DNA from 4 places in the Paenibacillus sp. ALE2 genome. Region 2 is predicted to be linked to each of the others. Evidence: riboswitches for the same ligand, from Rfam matches in the RefSeq annotation. Region 2 holds a riboswitch; each other region holds the start of a gene.
What was found. A riboswitch is a leader RNA that binds a small molecule or an ion and turns the genes downstream of it on or off. The one in region 2 is predicted to bind cyclic di-AMP.
Positions count from the first base shown of each region.

Region 1: another riboswitch for cyclic di-AMP. It lies ahead of ACXHJ1_RS06610 (3D domain-containing protein); the one in region 2 lies ahead of ACXHJ1_RS00210 (hypothetical protein).
Region 3: another riboswitch for cyclic di-AMP. It lies ahead of ACXHJ1_RS18735 (3D domain-containing protein); the one in region 2 lies ahead of ACXHJ1_RS00210 (hypothetical protein).
Region 4: another riboswitch for cyclic di-AMP. It lies ahead of ACXHJ1_RS06215 (C40 family peptidase); the one in region 2 lies ahead of ACXHJ1_RS00210 (hypothetical protein).

Region 1 is NZ_CM134213.1:1,551,808-1,555,514, forward strand. It holds gene rsmA (16S rRNA (adenine(1518)-N(6)/adenine(1519)-N(6))-dimethyltransferase RsmA) at 1-502, opposite strand, end outside; gene rnmV (ribonuclease M5) at 510-1,055, opposite strand; gene ACXHJ1_RS06610 (3D domain-containing protein) at 1,202-2,350, opposite strand; cyclic di-AMP (ydaO/yuaA leader) riboswitch at 2,622-2,901, opposite strand; gene ACXHJ1_RS06615 (TatD family hydrolase) at 3,102-3,707, opposite strand, start outside.
Region 2 is NZ_CM134213.1:43,573-47,279, forward strand. It holds gene kdpA (potassium-transporting ATPase subunit KdpA) at 1-902, opposite strand, end outside; gene kdpF (K(+)-transporting ATPase subunit F) at 1,048-1,125, opposite strand; gene ACXHJ1_RS00210 (hypothetical protein) at 1,310-1,705, opposite strand; cyclic di-AMP (ydaO/yuaA leader) riboswitch at 1,819-1,990, opposite strand; gene ACXHJ1_RS00215 (glutathione peroxidase) at 2,454-2,939, shown strand; tRNA gene ACXHJ1_RS00220 (tRNA-Leu) at 3,089-3,171, opposite strand; gene ACXHJ1_RS00225 (urease accessory protein UreF) at 3,435-3,707, shown strand, end outside.
Region 3 is NZ_CM134213.1:4,270,286-4,273,992, reverse strand. It holds gene ACXHJ1_RS18745 (NADH:flavin oxidoreductase/NADH oxidase) at 1-230, opposite strand, end outside; gene ACXHJ1_RS18740 (polysaccharide deacetylase family protein) at 534-1,340, shown strand; gene ACXHJ1_RS18735 (3D domain-containing protein) at 1,540-2,208, opposite strand; cyclic di-AMP (ydaO/yuaA leader) riboswitch at 2,215-2,388, opposite strand; gene ACXHJ1_RS18730 (amino acid ABC transporter ATP-binding protein) at 2,628-3,350, opposite strand; gene ACXHJ1_RS18725 (ABC transporter substrate-binding protein/permease) at 3,337-3,707, opposite strand, start outside.
Region 4 is NZ_CM134213.1:1,447,593-1,451,299, reverse strand. It holds gene ACXHJ1_RS06230 (hypothetical protein) at 1-288, shown strand, start outside; gene ACXHJ1_RS06225 (4a-hydroxytetrahydrobiopterin dehydratase) at 407-706, shown strand; gene ACXHJ1_RS06220 (GNAT family N-acetyltransferase) at 785-1,291, opposite strand; gene ACXHJ1_RS06215 (C40 family peptidase) at 1,595-2,095, opposite strand; cyclic di-AMP (ydaO/yuaA leader) riboswitch at 2,101-2,238, opposite strand; gene ACXHJ1_RS06210 (hypothetical protein) at 2,515-3,342, opposite strand; gene ACXHJ1_RS06205 (M1 family metallopeptidase) at 3,354-3,707, opposite strand, start outside.

The DNA of each region.
Region 1 (3,707 bases), 1.5 Mb from region 2:
GAGACGCAGCCATGCGCTCAGCCACCTCCTTTTGAATCATAACGACGATATTCTCCAAAGGAAGCTTGTCCTCCAGAAGACGCATCAGAATCGGTGTAGTGACGTAATACGGCAGATTAGCGACGACACTCACTTTGCTCACGTCTGCAAAATCGACTGCGAACACCTCACGCAAATCCAGCTTCAATACGTCTCCATGACGAACCTTTACGTGATCGTAAGGGGCCAGCACTTCTTCAAGAATGGGCAGCAGCCGCTGATCAATCTCGACAGCGGTAACTGCATTAGCCGATTGCGCCAATTTTTCAGTCAAAGCTCCAATCCCCGGACCGATCTCAAGCGCACCCTTTGTATCATCCAAACCGGCAGCATTTACGATCTTGCTCAGAATATTTTGATCAATCAGAAAGTTTTGTCCCAAGCTCTTTTTGAACGAAAAACCGTGCTTTTGAATAATTTCCTTCGTACGCCGCGGTGTTGCTATATCTTGAATCCCTGTCATACGGATATCACAATCCTTCACTTTCGATTTGTGCCAGCGCACTGGCAAATTCCTCACGGCTGATCTGAAATACAGAGAGCCGCTTATGTAGCTGCTTTCCGTTACAATAGCCAATACCCAGTACATTCCCCAAGGCCATACGGCGTGCAGCAGCATTGGGATGGGTAATAAGTCCAGCGTCAATCAGGTCCGCCCATTCAATCAGCGGTTCGGCACCTTCCACTGTCGTATGTACCCGCGCGAGAGCGTGCCTGATGGCTTCCGGGGAGGCATTCTCTACGCCAATATCCCCTTTGCGCGTCGCCTCTGCCTCAGGTATAAAAGCCTGCTTGCAGCCGGGTACCTTGGAGGCGATGATTTTACGGATACGCTCCCCTGCATGATCGGGATCAGTTAAAATAATGACCCCCCGCCGTTCCTGCGCCAATGCAATTTTTCGCAGCGTCATTTTATTAATGGCTGAACCGCCAGTTTCTATCGTATCTGCTTCGACAGCACGGCGAATGGCTACCGTATCATCCCGGCCTTCCACCACGATCACTTCCTTGATCATCTTCGTTTCCCTCCACTGCTACACAGCAACATATATTTATCTTTCCCTGCTTTTGAAAACAAAATAAGAAGAGGGTATCCTCTTCTTAGCATGGCATAACTATGTTGTTAATACTATCGCATTGTCCTCAACATACACAACCTGTTTTAGTTGATTTCCGGTTTTACAGGTCCGATAACATATACGGTTTTACCGTGCTTACGACCAAATTGGTTGGCCCGGCTCAAACTCTCATAATACACATCGATTTTGTGGCCTTTAATCGCGCCACCGGTATCCTCCGCACGGCGGAAGCCCACCCCTTCAATATACACCCACCACCCGATTGGAATTACACTCGGATCGACAGCGATGGTGCGTCCTTCCGTGACACGCGTGCCGGAGGCGGTACGTGTACCGATACCTGGCTCCTGTGCGGAATACGCCGTCATGGAGACATTTTGTAAAACTTTTCTATAATTAAAATTAATACCTGCTTTACGGACAGCACTGCCCGAACTAACCTTTGTAGCCTTAACCGCATCTTTAGGGCCGATGGAAGCAGCTAGAACGACCGGTTTCTTCTTCGTTCCTACCGCAATTACCTTATCCACACGATTCTGTGCGACTTCCTTGTTGACCAGCTGTTTGGATACCAATTTTCCATCATGGTATACCTTTTGAACATGCTGGACTACCACACCCGATTTGCCACTTTGAATGACTCGATTATCGCCTTTATAGAGACTTGGATCTGCCGTTTTGATGACCTGATAAGGCACTTGTTTTTTCTGTTCGACCTGCTGTTTCTTCACACGGACGATTTTTATGTCCATGTTAGCTGAAACAGAGGCATCCAACGCAGGGTAAACTTTATCCGTTGATGATAATTTATAGCCCGAAGTGCGAATGGCACCCTCTACTGTATTTTCTGTTGTGTACAGCTTTTTCGTCTTATTGCCTGAGGATACTTTAACCTGATTGGCACGTTTAATGACTACGCGATCCCCATCCTGAACTGCCCCATTTAGCGGCATGGAAATTGTATCATGCGGCTGAAGTGAAATAGAATGCTCATTGAGCAAATCTTGGAGCTTGGATTCCCGGGTTTCTACCGCAGATGCCTTACCATCGATGACAAAAAAGACTTGTTTTTTAGATTGCGTGTACATCAGAATTGAAATCATAATCGTTAGTGCGATTAGAAAAATAGCAACCAAAGCAGCCTGGCGCACATTCTCTTGCTTCCAACGTAATACGTAAGACATGCTGGATGAGCGTGACTCATGGGTCTCCTCTTTTCGGAAAATGCCCATTTCCTCCGTCCTCCTTACATAGCCCGCCGTCTGGAGTAAGACATAGTTGATCGTTGACGTGACTATAACAGATTTTCTACAAGACAAGCCCGTACTGCGACTGTCCTGCACCATGTACCCGTCTTCGCGGCATGCTGTCCTCCCCTGTTTAACCACAGTATGATGACAGATTTTCTTTTATTCACAACAAAAAAAGCCAAAGAAAGAGACTAGAGAGCTCTTTCGTGGCTTCCGACATGTGTGAATATGCGGGAAAACTCATGCACGAGATGGCTTCTCTCTTGTTACGCTTACGGGGTTAGCTGTCGGGTTCGGACGTAGAGAGTCGCCCTAGCTTAGGTCAACCGCTCATGGCGGTCGCCTTCACATTCACCCCGAAGACCCAGAAAGAAATCGAAATACGGCTTCTCTACCTGTTCATCCCATTCGGGAAATGAATTTCGGTTGAGCCGGCTGCTGAAGAGACATTCTCTCTTGCACATACGCCGGACGTACTGTAAGCCATATCGGTTCCCCCGTTCCCTGCAAAAGGGACTCAGCGAGACTGGTTCATGAAATGATTTGTTGATGTTTACACTCAACAACAATTCACTGAAAAGATGATATCCTGTTTCCATGCATGTTGTAAAGCAGGTTTCAAGTACATTTTTTAAAATATTCGGTTAAAAAATTGTAATATTCTTGAGTTTCCTGCAACAAAATCATAATTAGCTCCGTCTATCTCTTTATTTTGATTGATTTCTTCGCTTTTTCACTGAATGTCAAATCGTTCCAAAGCATTTCGGGTCGTAATGGATACCAATTCCTCCACCGTAATTCCCTTAATTTGGGCAGCTGCCTCTGCCACCAATCTCACATGGGCCGACTCATTTCGCTTCCCACGAAACGGATGAGGCGTCAAGTATGGCGCGTCCGTTTCAATCAGCAGACGATCCAGCGGAACCTGGGCCAGTACCTCTTTTGGCTGCTTGGCATTTTTGAACGTTATGGGCCCGCCAAAGGAAAGGTGAAAGCCCATATCAAGCACCATTTTAGCGGTCTCCCAGCTCCCAGAAAAGGAGTGCATGACTCCGCCAATCTCGCTCGCCTTTTCCTCACGTAAAATTCTCACAATATCTTCATGCGCATCCCGGTTATGGATAACAATTGGCATGTTGAGCTCACGTGCCAGACCAATTTGGTTTCGAAGCACCCGCTGCTGTACATCCTTTGGTGATGTATCCCAATAGTAATCCAGACCGATCTCTCCGATCGCTACAACCTTTTTATGACTGCATAACGATGCAATCCATTCTAAATCCCCCTCCTGCATTGTAATAGCATCCTGCGGATGCCATCCAACGGCCGCATAAATAAA
Region 2 (3,707 bases):
GACACATACGTTATGGTTAGAAAAATAAGGAACAAGACCATCATCGAGCTGAAAATAATCCAGCCCTGCTTGCGATTACGGGCAAACAATCCAAATGTATACGGCAGCGAAGCCGGCATTACCCACATTGCCAAAATTTCCAGTACGTTCGTCCAAGGATTTGGATTTTCAAAAGGATGCGCAGAATTAGCTCCCGCAAAACCGCCCCCGTTCGTGCCCAAATGCTTGATGGATTCCAATGAGGCAATGGGTCCCATAGCAATCTGCTGCTGTGTACCACTTAAAGTCGTAATATCCGCCGTGGGTTGTAGCGTCTGTGGTACTTTTAATCCCACCAGCACCAGCGTAAGTACAAAGGCAAGCGGCAGGAAAATCCGTATGTTGGCTTTAATAAAATCTTGAAAAAAATTACCCAGCCCTTCACCGCGCCGCGTCAATCCCCTCATAAAAGCCGCAGCAACCGAAAACCCCGAAGCAGCCGAAGTAAACATCATCATCGTGACGAACGCCATCTGTGTCAGATACGTAAGCCCGCTTTCTCCGCTATAATGTTGGAGATTCGTATTGGTCATAAAGCTGATTACCGTATTAAAGGCCAATGATGCTTCCATATTACTGTTCCCAACCGGATTGCCCGGGAGTATAGCCTGCAAGCGCAATAGCAGGTAGCTGATCCCCACAAGCACCACATTGGTTGCAATGAAACTCATAGCGTACGTCGTCCAATGCATGCTGTCCTGTTTCTTCAAGCCTACAGCCTTATAAATCAGCTTTTCCGTTCCACCAAAAATCCGATCCGTCCGATTCGGTTCATTCGAGAATACGTGATACATATAGGTGCCCATCGGCTTTACCAAGAGCAACAATATGATGATCACAATCCCAATTTGCAGTAGCTCCATCCTCTATTCCTCCTTAAAATGCTCCTGCATTTGGAACAACAGACCTGATTCAGACCATCCATTGAGTGCACACGTTTGCGAAAATCTGCATCTCTGATGCTGCATTCTTGATCTGCTGTTCCCGCCTGCTCGATCCTATAGTTGACTAGAATTTTTCAGGATTCAGGAGTGCATAGATTAAATACACGAACACAATAGCCGTAAGTCCTAGCACAACGATCATCCTCTTCGCCCTCCTTTTGAGGTCTGTGCATCACACCAGCGTACAAACAGCAGTATCACTCCATAACTCACAGCCATTACGAGCAGCATGTATAAATCCATCATGTTCATACCCTCCGTATCGCTTTTCAGATCTTTATTTCCGATTCCATCATAAAATCACAAAGCAGCTATGTTATAAGTGCTTATCCGTTCAGCAGGAAACCCACCTCTCCGTTCAATGTGTAGATCACATGGTCCGCTCCCAATCCCCGATAAATTCCTTGTGGATTACAGCCGTGCGTAATAACATAGATCAATTCTGATGTTAGTGGCCGACATATTTGCAGGAAACGGCAAGTTAGATTCAAGCTGTTTTCGAACAAATACACACTACCAATTTCTTTTTTAGGAAAATTCCATTTTCCCGCTTGCATCGTATTGATGCGCACAATGTGCTCTACACCCATTTTTTTGAGCTGTCGTTCCTCCTGGGTGCTATTTGTGAGAACTGCAAACGCCAATTTTTTGAACATAAGCAATTTCACAAAACTTCTGCCCGCTTCATTCGGTGCAGTGACAATAATTAACCGACCTTCCATCAGTAGCTCCTCTCCCGGTATAAAAAGACAACAAAAAGAAGCCGAAGGAAAAAGGCTTCCTCCGGCTTCATACATTCCATGATAAAATAAACCATGGCTGCACACGGCGGTTTGTTGCCTCTCCCTGTACGCTTACGAGGTTAGCTGTCGGATTCGGACGTGAGAGTCGCCCTATTTACGGCACTTGGCCGGAAAATTCACCCCATGAGACACACGGCTTGCAAAGCCGTATATACTCGTTGGTTCCCCCGCTTTTGCAACTGCAAAATTCAGCGCTTTAGACAATTCGTTGTTGCTTCATTGTTGTTAATTTGAAATTACGTCTTGAATCATACACCCGTGCAAGGAAGACTGTAAAGCTCAACGGCAAGGCTATAAATCACCCTTTAGAGCATAGAAGATTAAGGATAACGCTTACAACCAACCTATGCTTCTCGTATCTCTCTAAAACTCTGTATTTCACCCCTTTTTGAAAATGAAAGGCATGTCAATATTGGCGTAGGGTATGGTACGGTTGCCCTTTATTTATAAAAAAGAAAGAAAATGCGCTATATGTACTAGATAATTATCGAATGAAGCCTTTTTTATGAGAAGAAACACCTCAATTTGCTCCATTTGAAGTGCGATTTACCGTTTTGAACAAAAGACGATTTTACAATGCACAATGTCTGTAGACTCTTCTGGACTTGCAACCCCTTGTTGAATTGTTCACAATTTAATTGTAAAATATTTAATTAGGAGGGATATCATGAGCGTATATAAATATGATGCACAGACCCTACAAGGGGCACAAATTCCGTTATCCACATACGAAGGGAAAGTTCTTCTTATCGTGAATACTGCCAGCAAATGTGGGTTAACCCCCCAGTACAAGGCGCTACAAGAGCTATATGACCAGTATCATGAACAGGGGCTCGAAATTTTGGGATTTCCCAGCAATCAGTTCGCCAAACAAGAGCCGGGTTCCAGCGAGGAGATCTCCGAGTTTTGCCAACTCAATTACGGAGTGACCTTTCCCATGTTCGCCAAGACAAATGTTAACGGTGATCAGGCACATCCTCTATTTCGCTACCTGACCCACACTGCTCCAGGCGTATTAGGCTCCAAAGCGATCAAATGGAATTTTACTAAATTTTTAATTACACGAGAAGGTAACGTATTTAAGCGTTATGCGCCGCAAACCACTCCAGACAAGCTTGTAGGAGATATTAAGAAGCTTTTGCAGAAAAACTGACAATCTTTATGCACTACAGTTAACGAGCGGTCCGTTGTCCATACGACCGCTTCTGTGACGGGAGGATATAACGAAAAGTATTTAACAAAAAAAGCATCCCTTCACGTAAAACGTGTCAGGATGCTTTTTCAACTGGGTATTGCATATAATGCGGTCGAGAGGACTCGAACCTCCACGGGCGTACGCCCACTACCCCCTCAAGATAGCGTGTCTGCCATTCCACCACGACCGCATGTCATAATGTATTGAGGCAACAGATTTATTATACTCTCTCAGCAACAATTTGTAAACAAGAATATTATAATTATTTTCAATGTAACTTTATATAACATATATAAGCAATAAAATTATTTAATTTGACATAATTGAGTTCGAAGTGTAAATATATATTACATAAATATTTGAATTATTATTATAAAAATAAGATTTGAATCAAATAACATCACACAAATATTCACTTCAAGGAGGCGAACCGTCCTGCATAAAGGTAACCGGTTGCTAAACTACGCATTATTGTTGGACCCTTCCCTACCTATTGGTGGTTTCACCCGTTTCTACGGATTGGAGGAGCGTTTCCGCGCTGGACACCTGAACAGTCTACAGGATCTGAAACATTACATGCGAGACGATTGGTATCCTCAAATCACAACCCTTGACGGCATGGCCATTAAAAGTCTGTATGCAGCCATCCAGCAGAATGACGGTTGGCGGATCGCCCTTATTGATAAAATGCTGCACACCCAACATCCTTCCTCGCAGCATGTAAAA
Region 3 (3,707 bases), 1.5 Mb from region 2:
CTCCAAATGCCCAAATCACGATCCGTAATGCGCCCATTCGGATGAACCGCTGTCATTTCCACAATTATGAGTCCAGTCCCTCCTACCGCGCGACTCACATAATGGACATAATGCCAATCCGTCGGTTTGCCGTCCTTGGCCTCCACGCTGTATTGGCACATTGGGGGCATGACAATCCGATTTCTTAAAGAAAGCCCCTTTAATTGATAAGGAGTAAACAAGTCGGTCACTTTTATCCATCCTTCCCTCAATTCCAAGTCTGTAGCATTATGAATAGCATCCCCATTATACACCAGCTGTCACGGTATACCGAATCCTTTGTAAGGCTAAAACTTACGAAAATGCTCCAGTTTTCATTCATGTTTAGGAGAATATGCGCGTTTACTTCGTCATCTTCACGGATATCCGCTTCATGATGTGCTTCTCTTCAGTCGTGTAGGACTTCACTCAATCACCAGCATAATTTTAATAGGACAGGTACATAATAGCTGAGAGCACCACTAGGTACCACTGCACGGAAAGGGGGAATACAAATGCGGTACAGGGGAGTGTTGCCATGTTTAGCACTGTTACTAGCATTTTCAAGTTTTCCCGTTCACGCTGACACGCCTCCCAACATCGGAACGCCCCATCCCAAGGAAGCTACTGTCGCTACTTCGGTATATCAAAGTAAAGATCGAGCTACTCCAACATTAGCGATGCTACGAAAAAAGCATGCGGACATTTTTAAAATGTGCGGCCCGCACACCCGCCAAATTGCCTTAACCTTTGATGATGTGCCCGATTCAAGGTATACGCCGCAGGTTTTGGACGTATTACACGCAAACGGTATCAAAGCTACGTTTTTTATCGTCGGCCATCGTGCGGAAAAGCATCCGGGGATCATACGCCGCATCATCCGCGAGGGTCATGCTATAGGAAACCATTCCTATACTCATCCGGATTTCAGGAAGGCCACACCAGAACGCTTTCGCCACCAGATTACAAAAACAGAACGCATTTTAGAAGCCAGCGCAGGTTTTCGGCCCAGATTGATACGACCACCCTATGGTGAAATCACGGAGCCTCAAATTCAGTGGGCGCGTCGTCATGGGTACATGATCGTCAATTGGAATGTGGACTCTCTAGACTGGAAGGGATTGAGCAAAACACAGATTCAGCGTAACGTGATCCCGGCTACCAGACCTGGCTCCATTATTTTAATGCATGCAGGTGGAGGTCAAAGTTCCAACTTGCAAGGTACTGTCCAAGCTTTGCCGGGTCTAATCCACTCTTTAAAAGCTAAGGGCTACAAGTTTGTCACAGTCCCCCGGCTACTTCACACATCGGAACGAAAATAACAGTATGTCTAAGCCTCGTATATACCAACAACGTAAAAAGGCTGCCTTGACGAGCAGAATGCTTCTGCTTGTAAGACAGCCTTTTTTAGCGATAAACGACCGTACTGATAAGAAGTCGTCCCAGTTATATGTTGTGTGCTATAATATTAAGTTTACATAATATATATTATGTTTAATGAAATCAAATATATGCACAATGCTATTTATCAATAACGTACAGTTTCACATTTTGGAAGCCGAAGTCGTTCACGAATGATTTGTTGCCAGGGATAAAGATATCAATCCGCTTTCCGGTAATAGCGCTGCCCTGATCACGGGCAACGGCTACAAAAGAATGGTCTGGCAAGCCGGGATGGGAATAGCCTGTAACTAGCACCTTTGTTCCCATAGGAATGACTTTCGGGTCTACTGCAATTGTACCCAGTTTAAGCGGATTACCGTAGTAATCGACTGCACCCCATTTGCCATTTTCATCAGCTGCGGCTGAATATGCTGTTGCTTTAACATCAACAACTTTACTGTAATTGAATGTTTTGCCCCATGCTTCAATTGTTGGCCTCTCATTCGCTGGTGCTTTCTCCGTAAGTAGCTGTGGTTTCGAATCCGAAGCCGCCTTCACACTTTTTTCGTCTGGCACTTTAATTTGTAGACCTGCATATATGTTGTTGGACGCAATATCCGGGTTAGCCTTCGTCAAGTCATCTACCGATACCCCATAACGTTGAGCAAGCAAAAAGAAAGTATCGCCTTCTTTGGCAGTATGAAGCGAAGCAGCATTTGCTACTCCAGCTGTCTGTGCCAATCCTGCAATCGCTGCGGCAAGCACCGCAAATTTCATGGTTTTTCCAATATGTTTTAAGTGTTTCAAAGATATGTACCTCCTCTGTTGTGCCTGCGAGGTTAGCTGTCGGATTCGGGCTCAGGAGAAGCCCTATGCTTGCGCAATTCACCCCTAGGTCATATTCCATACTTTTTATGATGTATTGGAACAATGGCCGTTGTTACGTCCCCCGCACTTCCCATAGTTTGAGTCCAGCACCTGAGTATTTATTATCATAAGTGCTGCCTCGGTAAGTTTTGGCTTACTGCATAATATCACAATTTTGTAACCTTATCTGCATGAAAATGTTGGGAACCTTGAACATCATACTACACTCATTACAATTTTGTCATTAAGAATCCGTTTTTTGTTACGAAAATATGGAGATATGGTGACAAAAAAAGAAAAGCCCTCCGTGAACCATCGTCACGAGAAGGGCTATGTCAATATTTTATAAAAGCATTTTCTTACAGTACTTTAGCAAGAAAGTCACGAGTACGATCATGGCTTGGAGTACCAAAAACTTGCTCAGGCGTGCCTTGCTCTATAATTTGGCCGTTGTCCATAAAGATGATCCGATCCCCTACTTCACGGGCAAAGCCCATTTCGTGCGTCACGATCACCATCGTCATGCCGCCTTCAGCGAGCTTCTTCATTACATCTAGAACCTCTCCAACCATTTCAGGGTCCAGAGCTGAAGTAGGCTCATCAAACAGCATTACGTGCGGCTGCATAGCCAGAGCACGTGCTATCGCTATACGTTGCTTTTGACCGCCAGATAACTGGTTCGGGTAGGTATTCTTCTTATCCTCAAGACCCACGGTCCGCAGGAGCTCCAACGCAATTTTCTCCGCTTCTTTCCCCGATTGCTTCTTCACCTGCGTTGGTGCAAGCGTCAGATTCTGCAGTATTGTTTTATGCGGAAACAGATTGAAATGTTGGAAAACCATCCCCATCTTCTCTCGAGTCGCATTAATATTATGACCACGGGCCGTAATCGGCTCACCCTCAAACAAGATTTCCCCTTCTGTTGGCTGTTCCAACAGATTCATACAACGCAAAAACGTACTTTTCCCCGAACCACTCGGGCCGATAATGACGACTACTTCACCTTTGGCGATATCTATATCAATGCCTTTTAAAATTTCATTCTTACCGAATGATTTACGCAGTTGTTTAACGGTGATCACTGGCTCTCAACTTCCTTTCCCATAAACCCAACAGCTTAGATAAGCTGAATGTCATTACAAAATAAATAGCGGCTGCGATTACGAACGGACTTAAGCCTTCGTAGGTAATATTCTTAATGACCTGGGCTTGATACATAATGTCCACCATCCCAATGGTCGAAATAATAGAAGATTCTTTAATGATCGTAATGAACTCATTACCAATAGCAGGCAATATAGATTTAAATGCTTGCGGTAAAATAACGTGACGCATCGCTTTGCCTCGTCCCATCCCGAGCGAGCGGGCAGCTTCCATCTGTCCACGGTCTACGGCCTGAATACCAGCACGGAAAATTTCAGCCAAATATGCCGAACTAT
Region 4 (3,707 bases), 1.4 Mb from region 2:
GTAAAGCATGGGCGAGAGTATGAACAAATTTTGAACGATTTGACAGAGGCTGTGGGACGTATTCCGGATAGCTATGAATTTTTTGAAATGGAAGCAGAAGATTGGGACAGGCTGGACCCAGCAGGGCGCCAGGAAGTCAATGAAGCTTTGGCAGAAGACTTATTTTATGCGCTGGGTACAGAGCCCATAATCACTGTAGGCAGCGGTGTTGTGATTTATGAGCCGGAGCAACACCGGATCTATGTACTCATCGGGGACGAGGAGCTGACGTCGGTCCCATTGATTTGATGGCCGTCTTTATGGATTTATCAACGGGGCCGTGGTAATATGTACACCAATATATCGTAGTTTTGGCCGTATTTAAGCGGCTAAAAGGCTTCCGTATAAACGGGGAGGAGTTCGTAACATGCCTTTTACACAAGAAGAGATTGAAGCACATCTGGAGAAGCTGGAGGGCTGGGAACTGGAGGAAGGACGTTGGATCGTTCGGAAATATAATTTTTCCAGTTTTATGAAAGGAATTGCCTTCGTGGATGAAGTTGCCGCTATATCTGAGGCATTTAATCATCATCCATTTATTACGATTGATTACAAGACCGTGACTCTGCGTTTGACCTCCTGGGACGATGGCGGTATTATGGCCGTAGATATTAAGGAAGCCCAACAATATAATGAAGCTTTCGAAAAAATGCGCAGCAGTCATTGAGTTTGTAATGATCTGTCGTATATATGAAGAGCGCCTTCGTTATACAACATCGCGGTTGTATAGTGAAGGCGCTCTTATTTATAGAACCCGATTCTGTTGTTCAGGACGATATACCATACAATGGAACGGCTTTCTGCCATCTGGAGTCTGGCGTTCATAGGTATCCGTTAGCTCAAATCCAGCTGCCTTGTAGGCTCGGATAGCCCGCTGATTCCAAGTGAGAACCTCTAGGTCAATTTCATTCTGCGGATGCCGCCGTCTGGCTTCCTCGGCAATGGCCCGGACAAAGTCGGAGCCTGTGCCATGTCCGCATCTTTCGGGATGCATTCCAAGACCCAGCCGGGTCACACCGACCATAGGGAAATATTGAGCAAATCCCGTCAGCTCATTCTCTTCGTCCAGGACCGCAACATATTGCTCTTGGCGAAGCGTGGGACTTCCAAATTCGACTTCAAGCGCCTTCATTTGTTCCCAGGGAAGCCAGCCGTATATGTTGTAGGGGGGATCATAGCGCCACTCACAGATTTCAGCCGCTTGATGCTCGTCCATCGGTACGATCCGGTAGTTGGATATTGAGGCCGGCACTTTTCCATTCCTCCTTATGCAGGTACTTCAATCATTAACCACAGATTGTAGACAAGTTGTAGGAGAATGGCAAGCGTGTTTATTTCGTACCTAAGTCGGGTATACATTCAATAAGAAGGATTTACTGCTCATATGCTCCCCCAGCGGTGACGGTAAAACCGACGATGTTCGCTAAAATTGAAACCTTTTGAGGTGTCAGTTCGTCAGTAATGATAATCATTGCTGATGTAGTGGACATAAAAAACCGCAATTCGATTCCGGCCAGAATCAAATTGCGGCTAGGGTTAGCTTGCTGTGCGGTAGTTATTCTACGTTGTCGTCATCAGGAATATCTGAAGCTACAGAATGGTAAGCGTCTGTGCTCATAATTCTTTTTGCACCGACATAACGGTTAGCGTAATAATTTTCGTTCAGTGAGCTAACTACTACACCACGTGAAGTCGAGGAGTGGGCGAATTTACCTTCACCTACGAAGATACCTACATGGGAAACGCCTCTTCCTGTGGTGTTGAAGAACACCAGGTCGCCTGGTCTCATTTCATCGCGGGATACAGAAGAACCCATTTTGAATTGTGATCCAGATTGATGCGGCAGTTTAATTCCCAGTTTGTTGAATACATACATTGTGAAGCCGGAGCAATCGAATCCCTCGAGTGTAGTGCCTCCGCTTCTGTAGTTCGTTCCTTTGGCATCTTGGATGACCTGGTCCATCTTAGAGTCTGCAAATGCACTGCTGCCACCGAATGTAAAAGATGTAAAGGCAATGGCGAGACCCATGGCTGCGATCGTTAGCTTCTTCTTCAAAAAAAATATACCCCTTCCAATGCCTGCGAGGTTAGCTTAAGGATTCGGTAGAAGGTTCCCCTATGACCACTCTGTTGCGAGATCAATTCACCCAAACTGGTTCCCCCGCTTCCTAGGTGCCAGGAATTAGGCTTAACTTAAGATGTGCACCTTGGAGAGCAGTATTCACGACAACGATGTTTTTAAGATAAAGGTTACAATAAAGATTACAAAGTTGTTACTATCAGTTCACTGCGATTATTGTAACAAAGACAGCAGGCTTTGGCAAATGTTTCATCGCAAAAAGTTACAAAAAAAATCTGTTCCTAACGCTCCAGGAACAGATTCTGTTAACAGTATTCAGTTATGTGCCGTTTGCACGGGAAAGAAAAAAGTTTTTTCGACAGCTGAAAATACAGAAGAGAGGATATTGTGAGGGGTTAGCCTCTGCTGGAGATATCGATGTGCCATAGCCGATACTGTGAACTGATATGCCACAGCCTGACCAGACTGGTAACAAAATGATACGATTGTTGGAGAATCAGTGCCAACATACCCGTCCAAATCATCGCCACGGTGCCAAATAGACCGAAAACTAGCAACACACAAGTACCGAGCAACAGGGATACACCAACAGCCGGAAGAAGCTGGCGAAAGAAGGCGAGCAGGGAGGATAGTATGGTGTGACCACTGACAGTGCCCAGCTGCATATACAGGATGCACTGCCGAATGACCCAACCGTAAGCTATCCACCCCATGGCATAGGGCAACAAATGTAGCAGGTAAGAGGAAGATTGCAACGTTCCTACTACAATAGGATAGAGTCTCGGTACCACCCAAAAGGCGGGAAGCAGCAGCAAACCCAACTCGATGATGTAATACAATAGCGATGACATACCGTGGCGTTTCATCCCCTTGAAGAAGGACAGGCTTTGCGGTTCAGACGCATCGGTATGCAGGCTTTGATATATGCCAGCTCTAATGAAGGGAGTGATTAGTATGCGCAATACGGTCGCCCCTAGTAATATCCACAAGTACACATGTACTTCCCGGCTGTCCATCAAGGCGATCTGGCCCTCCATCCAAAACAAGGTCTTTCCCAGTTCGTTTTGGCTCTGATCAGGATAACGTAGCAGCAGCGGGATAACGGCAGACTGTACCAGCCTATAGAGAAATACTCCCCACAGCAAACGATACAGAAATAAAATGATCACGATATAAAAGCGTATGCGTACCAGCGCCCAGCCTTCTTTTATAACAGTCCGCATCTATAGACACCTCACCATGACAGACTTCCAAGCAGTGTCTCCAACAGCTTGGTTACACTTACACTCCAACGGGTTTGTTGTTTTTCATCCAATTCAGCCTTCAGGCTATTATTAATATGCTTGTTCTCCAGTGCAATAGTGTATAGAGGATCTACAGTCACATAGGACAAGGGGGAAGCGCTTTTGAGTCGGAAAGTTGTACTTTTGCCCGCACCATCCCATGCCTTGAATATCGTTGTGCCATCCTTGAAGGTAAATTGAACAGGGATTTTGGGATAATCTGCTCCTTTTTTGCTGAGCGTCACGACTGCTTCGTATCCATTCTCCAGCTTGTGGTTCATGATGCGATCGACTGAAAAGTCCGC